Regions from separate parts of the Streptomyces sp. ME19-01-6 genome, predicted to be linked through region 1. Evidence: riboswitches for the same ligand, from Rfam matches in the RefSeq annotation. Region 1 holds a riboswitch; the other holds the start of a gene.
The links. Region 1 has a riboswitch for cobalamin ahead of cobN (cobaltochelatase subunit CobN). Riboswitches for the same ligand answer to the same signal wherever they lie in the genome.
Positions count from the first base shown of each region.

Region 1 (7,448 bases):
CCGAGGATGCCCAGGCGCGGGTTCCAGGTGCTGCGGGCGATCTCCTCGCCATGGTCCACCCCGATCTCGACCTCGGCGTCGCCGGTACCGCCGAGACGGGCCGCCACCGAGGAGATGTGATCGCGCATCATCTGCCGGGGCACCGGGTTGATCGCGGGCTCGCCGACCGCGAGCGGCAGGCCGGGGCGGGTCACGGTACCGACGCCGGGCCCGGCCCGGAAGACCACGCCGCTGCCGGGGGGCAGCAGCCGCACGGTGGCGCGCACCATCGCGCCGTGCGTGACGTCCGGGTCGTCGCCCGCGTCCTTGACCACCGCAGCCATCGCCCGGTCCGCCGTCAGCTCCTCGCCCGCCAGGGCGAACGCGGGCCGCTGCCCCTTGGGCAGTGCGACTGTCACCGGGTCCGGGAACTCGCCGCTGAGCAGCGCGGTGTACGCGGCCGTCGCAGCGGCCGTCGCACACGCCCCGGTGGTCCAGCCGTGCCGCAGCCCCGAACGCTCCAACTGCGCACTGCGCCCGCCGGCCGGGGCGGTTCCGGCCTTCGATGTGGGTTCAGCCACGGGACACACCGCCCCTCGCCCCCGCGCCGACCGCGCGCCGGGCGCGGCCTGGGGGCGGTACGGCGGCGCTCTCCCCCGACCCGCCCCACGCGGCAAAGCAGCGCGTCGATGCCGCGGGAAGAGGGCAAAGGCCCGGGGCCGCATGGTCGCGCACGGCCATGGCAGGGTTGGCCGGGCGCGGCCGGCCGGCCGCGGACCGGCACGGCACCACGCACCACGGAAGGCACCCGATGACACCGACCCCGGCGGAGGCCGCCCCCGGTCCCCGGCCGCGCCCGTCCCGCCACGTGCTCATCCTGGGCGGCACCAGCGAGGCGCGCCGATTGGCCGCCGCGGTGGCCGATGCCCCGGGGCTGTGCGTCACCAGCTCGCTGGCCGGGCGTGTCGCCGAGCCGCGGCTGCCGGCCGGGCAGGTGCGGATCGGCGGGTTCGGGGGGCCCGAGGGCCTGGCTCGCTGGCTGAGCGAGCAGCAGGTGGACGCGGTCATCGACGCCACCCATCCTTTCGCCGGCACGATCAGTTTCAACGCGGCCCGGGCGGCCGCCACGGCCCATGTTCCCCTGCTCGCCCTGCGCCGCCCCGGCTGGGTGCCGGGCCCGGGCGACCGGTGGCACTGGGCCGGGTCGCTGGACGAGGCGGCCGGGCTGCTGCCCGCCCTGGGGCAGCGGATCTTCCTCACCACCGGGCGGATGGGCCTGGCCGCCTTCGCGCATCTCACCGAGCAGTGGTTCCTGGTCCGCTCCGTCGACGCACCCGAGCCACCCGCCCCGCCGCGTATGGAAGTGCTCCTGGACCGCGGTCCGTTCACCGTGGCGGGGGAGGCGGAGCTGCTGCGCCGCCACCGCGTCGATGTCGTGGTCACCAAGGACAGCGGCGCCGGTGCCACCGCCGCCAAGCTCACCGCCGCGCGCGAGGCCGGGCTGCCGGTCGTGGTCGTCCGGCGCCCCGCGGCCCCGGACGGCGTGCCCGTCGTGTCCGATCCGGCGGCGGCGCTGGCCTGGCTGCGCACCACCTTCGACATCCTCGACTGACCTTCGCGCCGCCGTAGGTCAGCGACGCTCGGGGTAGCGGCGCGGGGTCCAGACGACCTCGGTGCCGTCGCCGCGCCGGGCCGTACGGGTCTGGGAGGAGCCGACCAGCAGGATGGTGCGCATATCGACCTGGGCCGGGTCGAGATCGGCCAGCCTGACGACCCGTATCCGCTCCTCGGGGCCGCCCACGTCCCGGCCGAGCACGACGGGCGTGTCCGGCGCGCGGTGCTCGAGCAGCAGCTCGCGGGCCTTGCCGACCTGCCAGATCCGGCTGCGCGAGCCGGGGTTGTACAGGGCGAGGACCAGGTCGGCCGCGGCCGCGGCGCGCAGCCGCTCGGCGATGACCTCCCAGGGCTTGAGCCGGTCGGACAGCGAGATCACCGCGTAGTCGTGGCCGAGCGGGGCGCCCGCGCGGGCGGCGGCCGCGTGGGCCGCGGTCATGCCGGGCACCACCCGGACCGGCACCTCGCGGTACGGGTCCTCGGCCGCCGCCTCCAGCACGGCCGTGGCCATGGCGAAGACGCCCGGGTCGCCCGAGGAGACCACCGCGACCCGCCGCCCGCGCCGTGCCAGGTCGAGCGCGAACTCGGCGCGCTCGGCCTCCGCCTTGTTGTCCGAGGCGTGCCGCCGCTGCCCCGGGCGCACCGGCACCCGGTTCAGGTAGGTGGTGTAGCCGACCAGGTCCTCCGCGGCGGCCAGTTCGCCCCGGGCCTCGGGGGTCAGCCACAGCGGGCCCGCCGGGCCGAGACCCACCACCACGACCTCGCCCCGGCGGGCCGTGGCCTTGGCGTCGATCCGACTCGGCAGCACCGCCACCGAGAAGTAGGGCACCGAGTCGGGGTCCACCTCGGCCAGCGGCGCCACGCGCTCCGCGCCCATCGTGGCCCGTTCCACGTACCGGGCCTCCGCCAGCCGTCCCGAGCGCTCCAGCGCTCGCCGCACCGCCGGGAAGGTCCGGCCGAGCTTCATCACTGCGGCCGCGTCGGTCGTGGCCAGGCGCGCCGTCAACTCGTCCTCAGGGAGCGTGCCGGGCAGGACCGTCAGCACCTCCTCGCCCTCCACCAGCGGCGCCCCGATCCGGGCGGCGGCCGCGCTCACGGAGGTGACGCCCGGGACGACCTCGGTGGGGTAGCGGTCGGCCAGCCGCTTGTGCATATGCATATACGAGCCGTAGAAGAGCGGGTCGCCCTCGGCGAGCACCGCGACCGTGCGCCCCGCGTCCAGATGGGCCGCCAGCCGGGCCGCCGCGTCCGCGTAGAACTCCTCCATCGCGCCGCGGTAGCCGCCGGGGTGGTCGGTGGTCTCGGTGGTGACCGGATAGACCAGCCGCTCCTCGATGTGGTCGGGCCGCAGATGGCGCTCGGCGATGGCGCGTGCGATGCTGCGGCCGTGCCGGGCGCTGTGGTACGCGACGACATCGGCCTCGGCGATGACCTCCACGGCGCGCACGGTCATCAGCGAGGGGTCCCCGGGGCCAAGACCCACGCCGTAGAGCCGGCCCTTCGGAACGGCCGCCTGCTCCTGCTGCTCGCTCACTCTTCCTCGCTCGCAATCGCGTTGACCGCGGCCGCGGCGATGGCGCTGCCGCCGCGCCGGCCGCGCACCACCAGGTGGTCGAGCGCGGCCGGATGCCCGGCCAGCGCCTCCTTGGACTCGGCGGCGCCGATGAAGCCGACCGGTACGCCGATGACGGCCGCCGGGCGCGGCGCGCCGGCCCCACCCTCTTCGATGATCTCCATCAGGCGGAACAGCGCGGTGGGCGCGTTGCCGATGGCCACCACCGCGCCCTCCAGCCGGTCCCGCCACAGCTCCAGCGCGGCGGCGCTGCGCGTGGTGCCCATGTGGCGGGCCAGTTCGGGCACCCCGGGGTCGGACAGGGTGCACACCACGTCGTTGTCCGCGGGCAGCCGCTTGCGGGTCACACCGCTGGCCACCATGTGCGCGTCACAGAGCACGGGCGCGCCGGCGCGCAGCGCGGCGCGGGCGCGGGCGACCACCTGGGGGGTGTACGCGAGGTCCTGGACGAGGTCGACCATGCCGCAGGCGTGGATCATCCGCACCGCGACCCGGCTGACGTCGGCGGGCAGGCCGCTCAAGTCCGCCTCGGTGCGGATGGTGGCAAAGGAAGCGCGGTATATGGCCGCGCCGTCCTTCTCGTAGTCGAACACTGTGCCCTCGATCATGTCGTTCCACGGGCCGCCGCCACGGCGCCGGCCAATTGCTCTGCTGTTACGTTCACTGTCCCGTCCACGCCCCGCTCGGACCCTGTGGCACCTCGTACGGTGACCTGGTAGCCGTCGCCCGTCGCCAGCACGTCGACCCACCGGCCGCCGGGGTGGCCGCAGCGCCGCTCGCAGCCGGAGAAGTACACGGGCAGGGCGGTCGGCGGTCGGCCCGGGCGGCCGCCGCCGGACGCCTCGCCCGCCACCGCGCGCGCCGCGTCGGCCCGCACATCGGCCAGGGACTTGGCGCAGCCGGGCCGTCCCGTGCACGCGCCGACCCCGAGCCAGGGGGAGTGCGGCGCGGTCACCAGCCCGGCGTCGGCGAGCTCCCGCAGCGCGGCCCGGGCGCCGTCCTGGGAGAAGCCGGGCAGCACCACGCCGCGCCAGGGCGTCACACGCAGCTCGCCCGAGCCGCCCCGGGCGGCGAGTTCGGCGAGCAGCCGCCACCGCGCGGCGGCGAGCCGCCCCAGCGGAACGGCGACGGACACCACGCACCGCCCGCCTGGCCCGGCGACGAGCCCGACCGCGGGCGCGCCGGAGACGGCATGGTCCACGAGGGCCTGCGCTGCTTCCTCGCGCGCGGGTGCCGCGTCCACCGGCGATGTCTGTCCCTCGGCGCGGAGGGACTCAGGGCCGAGCGGAGTGGCCTGGATCCCCGCCTCGGCGAGTCGCCCGGCCAACCGGCCGTCCGTCACGGCGTGTCGCGCCGACAGCTCGCGAACGCGCCAGGCGCGGGTACCACTCGCGCGCACGGCGTCGAGAAATGCCACTGCGGCCAGCGCCGCCGCGCGCGGCGCGTCCGCGGCGCGCATCCGGAGCCCGGCGACCGCGGAGTCGCCACCGGGCCCAGGATCCAGCGGCCGAGCCCGGCCCGGCGTGTCGTCGCCCACCGCCCGCCCGTTCCGGCGCGCCGCGACGCCCGATGCGTCAGGACGGCCCGTCGCCTCGGAGGAGCCCCCGGCGTCCGGCGCGGTGGACGCCGGGTACCCCAGTCCGTGACCGCCGACGGAGCCGAGCCGCAGCAGCGCCCCGCCGTCCGGCTCTGCGATCAATGTCACATCCGCGCCCAGCGCCGCCACATCGCCCCGCCCGTCGTCGAGTGCGAACAGGAACCGGCCCGAGAGACTTGCGAGTTCGGCGAATCCGGAAGACGCGGGTCCGTCGTCGCACAGCAGGGCGTCCAGTTCCCGCGCCCACGCCGAGACATCCGTGTGCCCCGCCCCGTCCAGTCCGGACAGCGGGGACGCCACGATGTTACGCACCCGGTCGTGCCGGTCCGACGGGAGGAGCCCGGCCGTCCGCAGCCGGGCCGCGAGCCCGGCCCCGCACCCCGGGGCGAGGCCGCGCAGCTGCAGATTGCCCCGGGAGGTGAGGTCCAGTCGGCCGTCCCCCAACTCCTCGGCAGCGAGCGCCAGCACCAGCGCCTGACATGCCGTCAGAAGCCCGGCCGGCAGCCGCACCCGGGCCAGTGCGCCGTCGTCCGCCGGGTGCAGGCGCAGCGCGCCCGGGCAGGCGTCGGCGCGCCCGCGCACGGGGGTTTCATCCCCTGGTGGGGCGGTTGTCGGGGGGAGGGACATGGCGGCGAGCATACCGACGATTGCCTCCGGCTCACCGCCCCGCGGCAGGTCAGGAACGCCTACTATGCTCACCGGCGGGTCGGTCCCGGCCCGCCACCACACAAGACGGCAAAAAGGGTAGGAAGCCGGTGGAAATCCGGCGCGGTCCCGCCACTGTGAGCGCGGCAGCCGGTTATGCGGCGGCCGCGCGAGCCAGGAACTCCCGCCGTCTTCAACCCGCCCGGGGCGCGGACCCCGAGGAAGGCCTGCCGTCGCATGATCCTGCTGCTGTCGACGTCCGACACCGATTTGCTCAGTGCCCGCGCGGCACAGACCCCGGTGCCCTACCGGCTCGCCAACCCGGCCCGGCTCCCGCTGGACGACCTCCCCGCGCTCCTCGACGGCGTCGAACTCGTCGTCGTACGGCTGCTCGGCGGGGTGCGCGCCTGGCAGGAAGGGCTCGACACGCTGCTCGCCCAGGACCGCCCGGTCGTCGTGCTGACCGGCGAACAGGCCCCGGACGCCCAGCTCATGGAGGCCTCCACGGTCCCGGTCGGGATCGCCGCCGAGGCTCACGCCTACCTCGCGCACGGCGGGCCCGGCAACCTCGGCCAACTGGCCCGCTTCCTGTCCGACACCGTCCTGCTGACCGGACACGGCTTCGAGCCGCCCGCTCCCGCGCCCTCGTGGGGCGCGCTGGAGCGCGCCGCGCGCGAGGACGTCACCGGCCCGCGGATCGCCGTGCTCTACTACCGCGCGCACCATATGAGCGGCAACACCGCCTTCGTCGAGGCGCTCTGCCGGGCCGTCGAGGACGCCGGAGGCCGTCCGCTGCCGCTGTACGTCGCCTCGCTGCGCGCGCCCGAGGCCGAGCTGCTGGAGGCCCTCGCCGAGGCCGACGCGGTGGTCACCACCGTGCTGGCCGCGGGCGGCACCCGGCCCGCCGAGGCCTCGGCCGGCGGGGACGACGAGGCGTGGGACGCGGGCGCGCTGGCTGCGCTGGACGTCCCGGTGCTGCAGGCGCTGTGCCTGACCGGCTCGCGCGCCGCGTGGGAGGAGAACGACGAGGGCCTCTCGCCTCTGGACGCGGCGACCCAGGTCGCCGTCCCGGAGTTCGACGGGCGGTTGATCACCGTGCCGTTCTCCTTCAAGGAGACCGACGAGGACGGCCTGCCCGTCTATGTAGCCGACCCCGAGCGCGCCGCGCGTGTCGCGGGAATCGCGGTACGACACGCCCGGCTGCGCCACATACCGGCGGCCGACAAGCGTCTCGCGCTCGTCCTGTCCGCCTACCCCACCAAGCACTCCCGTATCGGCAACGCCGTGGGCCTGGACACGCCCGCCAGCGCCGTCGCCCTGCTGCGCCGGCTGCGCGCGGACGGCTTCGACGTCGGCCCCGAGGAGGGGCCCGAGTCGCTGCCCGGCCTCGCCTCCGGCGACGGCGACGAGCTGATCCGCGCCCTCATCGAGGCGGGCGGCCACGACCAGGACTGGCTCACCGAGGAGCAGCTGGCCCGCAACCCGGTCCGGGTCCCTGCCGCCGACTACCGCCGCTGGTATGCCCGGCTGCCGCAGGAGCTGCGCGAGGCGGTGGAGGAGCACTGGGGGCCGCCGCCGGGCGAGATGTTCGTCGACACCAGCCGCGACCCCGAGGGCGAGATCGTGGTGGCTGCGCTGCGCCGGGGCAATCTCCTGGTCGTCATCCAGCCGCCGCGCGGCTTCGGCGAGAACCCGATCGCCATCTACCACGACCCCGATCTGCCGCCCTCCCACCACTACCTGGCCGCCTACCGCTGGATCGCCACCTCCCAAGCCGACGGCGGCTTCGGCGCCGACGCCATGGTGCACCTGGGCAAGCACGGCAATCTGGAGTGGCTGCCCGGCAAGAACGCGGGCCTGTCCGCCGCCTGCGGCCCCGACGCCGCGCTGGGCGACCTGCCGCTGATCTACCCGTTCCTGGTCAACGACCCGGGGGAGGGCACGCAGGCCAAGCGCCGCGCCCACGCCACCCTCGTCGACCACCTCGTGCCGCCCATGGCCCGCGCCGACTCCTACGGCGACATCGCGCGCCTGGAGCAG
Region 1 covers NZ_JARAXF010000007.1:251,613-259,060, reverse strand. Annotated here, with positions in the region: gene PV419_RS19475 (cobalt-precorrin-5B (C(1))-methyltransferase) at 1-560, opposite strand, end outside; gene PV419_RS19470 (cobalt-precorrin-6A reductase) at 791-1,591, shown strand; gene PV419_RS19465 (precorrin-2 C(20)-methyltransferase) at 1,610-3,127, opposite strand; gene PV419_RS19460 (precorrin-8X methylmutase) at 3,124-3,774, opposite strand; gene PV419_RS19455 (nitrite reductase) at 3,771-5,402, opposite strand; cobalamin riboswitch at 5,454-5,615, shown strand; gene cobN (cobaltochelatase subunit CobN) at 5,646-7,448, shown strand, end outside.

Region 2 (7,448 bases), on a different contig from region 1:
CACCGCCGCGGCCGAGTTCGCGATCGGCATGATGCTCGCCGCGATGCGCCGCATCCCGACCACGGACGCCGAGCTGCGCGCCGGCCGGTGGCGCGGGGACTTCTACGCGTACGAGGAGGGCGGCATCGAGCTGGACGGCGCGACCGTCGGCCTGGTGGGCTACGGGGCCATCGGCCGCATCGTCGCCCGCGTGCTGCGCGCCTTCGGCGCCCAGGTGCTGATCGCCGACCCGTACACCGATCCCGAGACCGCCCGCTCGGACGGCGTCGAGCCGGTCGAACTGGACGAACTCCTCGCCCGCAGCTCCGTGGTGAGCCTGCACGCCCGGCTCACCCCCGAGACCAAGGGGCTCATCAACGCCGCCCGGATCGCCCGGATGCGGCCCGGCGCGGTCCTGGTGAACACCGCGCGCGGCGGACTGCTGGACTACGCCCCGCTGCCCGAGGCGCTGCGCACCGGCCGTCTCGGCGCCCTCGCCCTCGACGTGTACGACCTCGAACCGCCGCCCGCCGACTGGCCGCTGCACTCCGCGCCCAATGTCGTCACCACCCCGCACCTCGCCGGCGCCACCCGGCAGACCGCCCACCGCGCGGCCGCCATCACCGCCGCCGAGGTCGGCCGCTACGCGCGCGGCGAGAAGCTCGCGCACCCCGCGAACTAGCCCGCCCATCCGGCACGCCCCGTAACCCCGCAGTCGACGCCCCCAGGGAGGGCCCACGTCATGAGCATCGTCCTCGGAGTCGACGTCGGCACCTCCGTCACCAAGGCCGTCGCCTTCGGCCGGGACGGCAGGTCCCTGGCCGCCGCGAGCCGCCCCAGCCGGCTCAACCGCCTGCCCGGAGGGCGGGTTGAGCAGGACCTGGAGGACGTGCTGCGCACGGTCGGCGAGGTGGTCCGCGAGGTGTCCGCCGCCCTGGCCGCGAAAGGCCGGGCGGCCCCGGTCGCGCTCGCGCTCACCGGGCAGGGCGACGGGCTGTGGCTGCGTGACGCGGCGGGCCGGGCCGTGCGCCCGCCGATCTCGTGGATGGACGGGCGGGCGAACGACACCGTGACCCGCTGGGGCGAGGACGGCACCATCCGCGAGCTCTACCGGCTCACCGGCTCCGGGGTGTTCCCCGGCTGCCATGCGCCGCTGCTGCGCTGGCTGGCCGACCACGAGCCGGAGGCGCTGGCGCGCGCGGAGGTCGCGGGCTACTGCGTGGACGCGGTGGCGCAGCGGCTCACCGGCGTCATCGGCGTGGACGCCTCGGACGCGTCCATGCCCTTCCTGGACGTGACCACGCGCGCGTATGTCCCAGAGGCCCTGGAAGCATGTGGAATCGCCGAATACGCCCGGCTGTTGCCGTCGCCCGCCGCGCCCGACACCGTACGGCGGCTGGACAAAGCGGGCGCCGAGCTGCTCGGGCTGGCGGTCGGACTGCCCGTCACGGCGGGCCCGTACGACCTTCCGGCCTGCGCGATCGGCAGCGGGGTCGAGGAGGTCGGCGACGGCCTGCTGATCGTCGGCACCACGCTGGCCAGCCAGGTCCTCACCGACAGCGCGCGGATCGACCCGGCGGCCGACCCGGCGGGCATGTGGCTGTGCGTGCCCGACCGGGACCGCTGGCTGCGCGGCATGCCCGCCATGGTGGGCACGGCGGCCCTGGAGTGGGTCCTGGAGTTCGCCGGGGCCACCACCGCCGACCTGGACGCGCTGCTCGCCCAAAGCCCGCCGGGGGCGCGCGGGGTGACCGCGCTGCCCTTCCTGTCCGACGCGGGCGAGCGGGCCCCGTTCGTGGAGCCCGCCGCGCGGGGCCGGCTGGACGGGCTGACCCTGGCGGCGACCCGCGCGGACGCCGTACGGGCCGTCTGTGAGGCCGTGGCGTACGCCGCCCGCCACTGCCTGGAGGCCGCGGGGCTGACCGCGAGCCTCGCGGCGTGCGGGGGCGGCACCCGGTCCGCCGCCTGGGCCCAGCTGTTCGCGGACGCCCTCGGGCGACCGGTGCGCATCCCCGACGAGCCCGAGGTGGGGGCGCGCGGCGCGGTCGCGGTCGCCTGGCGGGCGCTGGGCGACCCGGTGGACGCGACACAATGGCGAGCCGATTCGCGTACTGTCGTACCGGACGCGGACCGCGCCGAGGCATACGAGCGCGGCTACGCGGACTACCGGGCCAGGCTGGCCCGTACCCTCGCGGAGTGGCGGGCAACGGCGCCCGTTTAACGGCGGCCCACGGCAGCCCGGCACCGCGCCGGACCCGCGCCTGGCGCGCGCCCGGCCGCCCGCACCGGACCCGTGCCAGGCCTGTCCAAGGCCCGCGTCAGGTCAGTGCCAAGTGCGCGCCAAGACCGCGTCAAGTCCGGCACTGAATAGCACATTCGTACGAAACACTCCACCTCGCGACACAACATGTGGGGGCGCGTGCGCTCGCCACCACAAGATGTATGCTCATGCTCGCTGTCGCCGCAGGGGAATCCGGTGGGAATCCGGAACTGTCCCGCAACGGTGTACGCGTGCGCTTTTGCGTACCCGCGAGTCCGAGGACCTGCCGACAGCCGTCTCATACGTCCGGGCCCCGCGGGTTGGGCCGGTGGACGCTGCGCGGTATGCCGTTCGCGGTTTCGGCATGCCCGTACGCGCCCATCGCGCACCACCGTGAGGCCCCAAGCCGAGCGAGGGAGAGCACTTTCGTGACCATCGCGCCAGCCGATCCGGTTTCAGAGGCAGCGGCTACTCAGGCAGCGAACGACGCGCCCGGGACCGTCCTTCTGCGGACCCTGACGGAGCTCACCGCCGACCTGCCCGCCACCGACCCCGGCAAGGTCGCGGCCGCCGCCCTGCGCGGCCGCCATCCCGGCTCGGACGAGGCGGAGTTGCGCACCCTCGCGACCGAGGCGGCGGCCGGGCTGATCGCCGAGGAGCCGGAGTACTCGAAGCTCGCCGCTCGGCTGCTGACCCTCGCCATCGCGGAGGAGGCGGCCGGGCAGGGCGCGGTCTCCTTCTCGGCCTCGGTGGCCGTGGGACACCGCGAGGGCCTGATCGCGGACGGCACGGCCGAGTTCGTGACCGCCCACGCCGCCCGCCTGGACGCGCTGGTCGAGCGGGCGCTGGCCGACGGCGCCGACGGCCGCTTCGGCTACTTCGGGCTGCGCACGCTGCACAGCCGCTATCTGCTCCGCCACCCGATCACCCGCCAGGTGATCGAAACGCCGCAGCACTTCCTGCTGCGGGTGGCCTGCGGGCTGGCCGAGGACCACTCACGGCAGGCGCTGGACGATGTCGCCGAGCTCTACCGGCTCACCAGCACGCTGTCCTACCTGCCCAGCTCCCCCACCCTGTTCAACTCCGGCACCCGGCACCCGCAGATGTCGTCCTGCTATCTGCTGGACTCGCCGCTGGACGAGCTGGACTCGATCTACAACCGCTACCACCAGGTCGCGCGGCTCTCCAAGCACGCGGGCGGCATCGGGCTCTCCTACTCGCGCATCCGCGCCCGCGGTTCGCTGATCCGCGGCACCAACGGGCACTCCAACGGCATCGTGCCGTTCCTGCGCACCCTCGACGCCTCGGTCGCCGCCGTCAACCAGGGTGGCCGGCGCAAGGGCGCGGCCTGTGTGTACCTGGAGACCTGGCACGCGGACATCGAGGAGTTCCTGGAGCTGCGGGACAACACGGGCGAAGAGGCCCGCCGCACCCACAACCTCAACATCGCGCACTGGATCCCGGACGAGTTCATGCGCCGGGTCGAGGCCGACGCCGACTGGTCGCTGTTCTCGCCGGTCGACGCGCCCGCGCTGGTCGACCTGTGGGGCGAGGAGTTCGACGCCGCCTACAAGAAGGCCGAGGCGGAGGGACTGGCCGTCAAGACCGTCCCGGCGCGCCAGCTGTACGCCCGGATGATGCGCACCCTCGCGCAGACCGGCAACGGCTGGATGACCTTCAAGGACGCCGCCAACCGCACCGCCAACCAGACCGCCGAGCCCGGCCGGGTCGTCCACTCCTCCAACCTCTGCACCGAGATCCTGGAGGTCACGGACGACGGCGAGACGGCCGTGTGCAACCTGGGGTCGGTCAACCTGGCCGCGCACCTGGGCAAAGACGTCGGCGACGGGCGGGAAGTAATGGACTGGGAGCGGCTGGACGCGACCGTCCGTACCGCCGTCACCTTCCTCGACCGTGTGGTGGACATCAACTTCTACCCTACCCAGGAGGCCGGGGCGTCCAACTCCCGCTGGCGGCCGGTGGGTCTGGGCCTGATGGGCCTGCAGGACGTCTTCTTCCGGCTGCGGCTCCCCTTCGACTCGCCCGAGGCGCAGAAGCTCTCCACCCAGATCTCCGAACGCATCATGCTCGCGGCGTACGAGGCGTCCTGCGCGCTCGCCGAGCGCCACGGCCCGCACCCGGCCTGGTCCGCCACCCGCACCGCGCGCGGGGTGCTGCACCCGGACCACTACACGGACGCGGTGGCGACCTGGCCCGAGCGGTGGGCGGCGCTGCGCGAGCGGATGGCGAAGTCCGGCATGCGGAACTCCCTCCTTCTGGCCATCGCCCCGACCGCGACGATCGCCTCGATCGCGGGCGTGTACGAGTGCATCGAGCCGCAGGTCTCCAACCTCTTCAAGCGCGAGACGCTCAGCGGTGAGTTCCTCCAGGTCAACTCATACCTGGTGAACGACCTGAAGAAGCTCGGCGTATGGGACGCCCAGAGCCGTGAGGCGCTGCGCGAGTCCAACGGCTCGGTCCAGGACTTCTCCTGGGTGCCGAAGGACGTGCGGGAGCTGTACCGGACCGCGTGGGAGGTCCCGCAGCGCGCCCTGATCGACATGGCCGCCGCCCGCACCCCGTACCTCGACCAGAGCCAGTCGCTGAACCTCTTCATGGCCTCGCCGACCATCGGCAAGCTCAGCTCGATGTACGCGTACGCCTGGAAGCGCGGCATCAAGACCACGTACTACCTGCGCTCGCGCCCGGCGACCCGGATCGCGCAGTCGGCGCGCGCGGCGACCGCTCCCGCCACCATCCCCGTCCCCGCCCCCGCGCAGCAGGTGCCTGCCGACCCCGAGGTCATCGCCTGCTCCCTGGAAAACCCCGAGTCCTGCGAGGCCTGCCAGTGACCACCGCCCCCGAACGCACCAAGAACCTCCTGGACCCCGGGTTCGAGCTCACCCTGCGGCCGATGCGGTACCCGGACTTCTACGACCGCTACCGCGACGCGATCAAGAACACCTGGACCGTGGAGGAGGTCGACCTCCACTCGGACGTCGCCGACCTCGCCAAGCTCTCCCCCGGCGAGCAGCACCTGATCGGCCGCCTGGTCGCCTTCTTCGCGACCGGCGACTCGATCGTCGCGAACAACCTGGTGCTCACGCTCTACAAGCACATCAACTCGCCCGAGGCGCGGCTGTATCTGTCCCGGCAGCTGTTCGAGGAGGCCGTACACGTCCAGTTCTATCTGACGCTGCTGGACACCTACCTCCCCGACCCGGACGACCGGGCCGCCGCGTTCGCCGCGGTGGAGAACATCCCGTCCATCAGGGAGAAGGCGGAATTCTGCTTCCGCTGGATCGACTCGGTCGACAAGATCGACCGGCTGGAGACCAAGGAGGACCGCCGCCGCTTCCTCCTCAACCTGATCTGCTTCGCGGCGTGCATCGAGGGCCTCTTCTTCTACGGCGCCTTCGCCTACGTCTACTGGTTCCGCTCCCGCGGCCTGCTGCACGGCCTGGCGACGGGCACCAACTGGGTGTTCCGCGACGAGACCATGCACATGAACTTCGCGTTCCAGGTGGTGGACACGGTCCGCGAGGAGGAGCCCGACCTCTTCGACGACGAACTCCAGCAGCAGGTCACCGACATGCTGGCGGAGGCCGTCGAGGCCGAGCTGCAGTTCGCCCGCGACCTGTGCGGCGACGGGCTGCCGGGCATGAACACCGAGTCGATGCGCCAGTACCTGGAGTGCGTCGCCGACCAGCGGCTCGCCCGCCTCGGCTTCGCCCCGGTCTACGGCTCCGAGAACCCGTTCTCCTTTATGGAGCTGCAGAACGTCCAGGAGCTGACCAACTTCTTCGAGCGCCGCGCCTCCGCGTACCAGGTGGCGGTCGAGGGCTCGGTCTCCTTCGACGACGACTTCTGATCGGCTTCTCAGCGGCTTCTGACCGGCGGCTGATCCAAACCCGATACGCAGGCGCGGCGCCCCTGGGATCTCCCGGGGGCGCCGCGTCGTATGCCGTATGCCGCGAGGCGTCAGGCGTTGGGCACCGTCTCGTAGCGGGGCGTGCCCTCCGCCATCTGCCGCAGCACGTCCTTGCGGTCGCGCTTGGAGAGGCGGTCGATGTAGAGGCGACCGTAGAGGTGGTCGGTCTCGTGCTGCAGGCAGCGGGCGAAGTAGCCGGTGCCGCGCACCGCGATCGGCTTGCCCTCGGCGTCCTGGCCGCGCACCACCGCGTAGTCGGGGCGGGCCAGCTCGGCGTAGGCGGTGGGCACCGACAGACAGCCCTCATTGGAGTCGTCCAACACCCGGCGGTCGGCCGGCAGCTCGTCGAGCACCGGGTTGCAGACCACGCCGACATGGCGGACGCCGTCGTCGTCCGGGCAGTCGTAGACGAAGACCTTCAGGTCGACGCCGATCTGGTTGGCGGCCAGGCCCACACCCTCGGCCGCCTTCTGGCTGGCGAACATGTCATCGACCAGCGCGGCGAGCTTGTCGTCGAACTCCGTGACGTCCTGGCACTCCTTGTGCAGCACCGGATTGCCGACGACCGTGATCGGACGGGCCGTGCCGCGCTCGCGGTATGCGCGCTCGCGCTCCTCACAGTCCTCCGTGTCCACGATGAACTCGTCGTCCACCCGCTGTTCAGTCCCTTGCTGCGCCATCGTCCGCCGCACGCCTTCCTCAAAACCAGACTCGTCGCCCTACAGGGTAAGGCCCGCGCCGGATGAGCGGGTATGTCAGCCGGGCGCCGCCCGTCAGCAGACCTCTTCCAGATCCCGCCACTCGCGGGTGTCCGGGCTGTCCGCGACCCAGCCGTCCAGCAGCCCGCGCACCAGCCCGCTCGGCGCGGCGATCCCGCACTCCCGCTCCGCCACCCACAGCGAGCCGGAGCCCGCCATACGGTGCCCCAGCGGGCCGGGCTGGCCGGGCTCGCTGTGGTCGTGCGGGTCCAGGTGCTCGCCCTCGCCCTCGTCGCTCGGCATCCGGCTCTCAGAACAGGAGCGGCACAGCAGCCGCACCGAGGACGACCAGTCCTCGGCGGCGAAGCCCGCGTCCGCCGCGAGCCGCTCCAGCGCGTCCCGGTCGGCCTCCGTGGCGGCCTCCAGCAGCACCACCCAGGTCGGCACCGGGGACGGCGCCCACAGCTCGATCTCGTCGAAGACCGGATACGCGGGGCCGGCCGAGGTGACGCGCTCGCCGTGCGGAACGCCGTCGTGCAGCACCACCTCGCCCCAACGCCGCCCGGAGGACGGCAGCGGG
Region 2 covers NZ_JARAXF010000003.1:356,335-363,782, forward strand. Annotated here, with positions in the region: gene PV419_RS08235 (2-hydroxyacid dehydrogenase) at 1-661, shown strand, start outside; gene PV419_RS08240 (FGGY-family carbohydrate kinase) at 722-2,200, shown strand; cobalamin riboswitch at 2,415-2,545, shown strand; gene PV419_RS08245 (ribonucleoside-diphosphate reductase subunit alpha) at 2,668-5,091, shown strand; gene PV419_RS08250 (ribonucleotide-diphosphate reductase subunit beta) at 5,088-6,110, shown strand; gene def (peptide deformylase) at 6,221-6,850, opposite strand; gene PV419_RS08260 (tetratricopeptide repeat protein) at 6,944-7,448, opposite strand, start outside.
Region 2: it holds a riboswitch for cobalamin, as region 1 does, so the genes downstream of both, PV419_RS08245 (ribonucleoside-diphosphate reductase subunit alpha) here and cobN (cobaltochelatase subunit CobN) in region 1, are expected to answer to the same signal.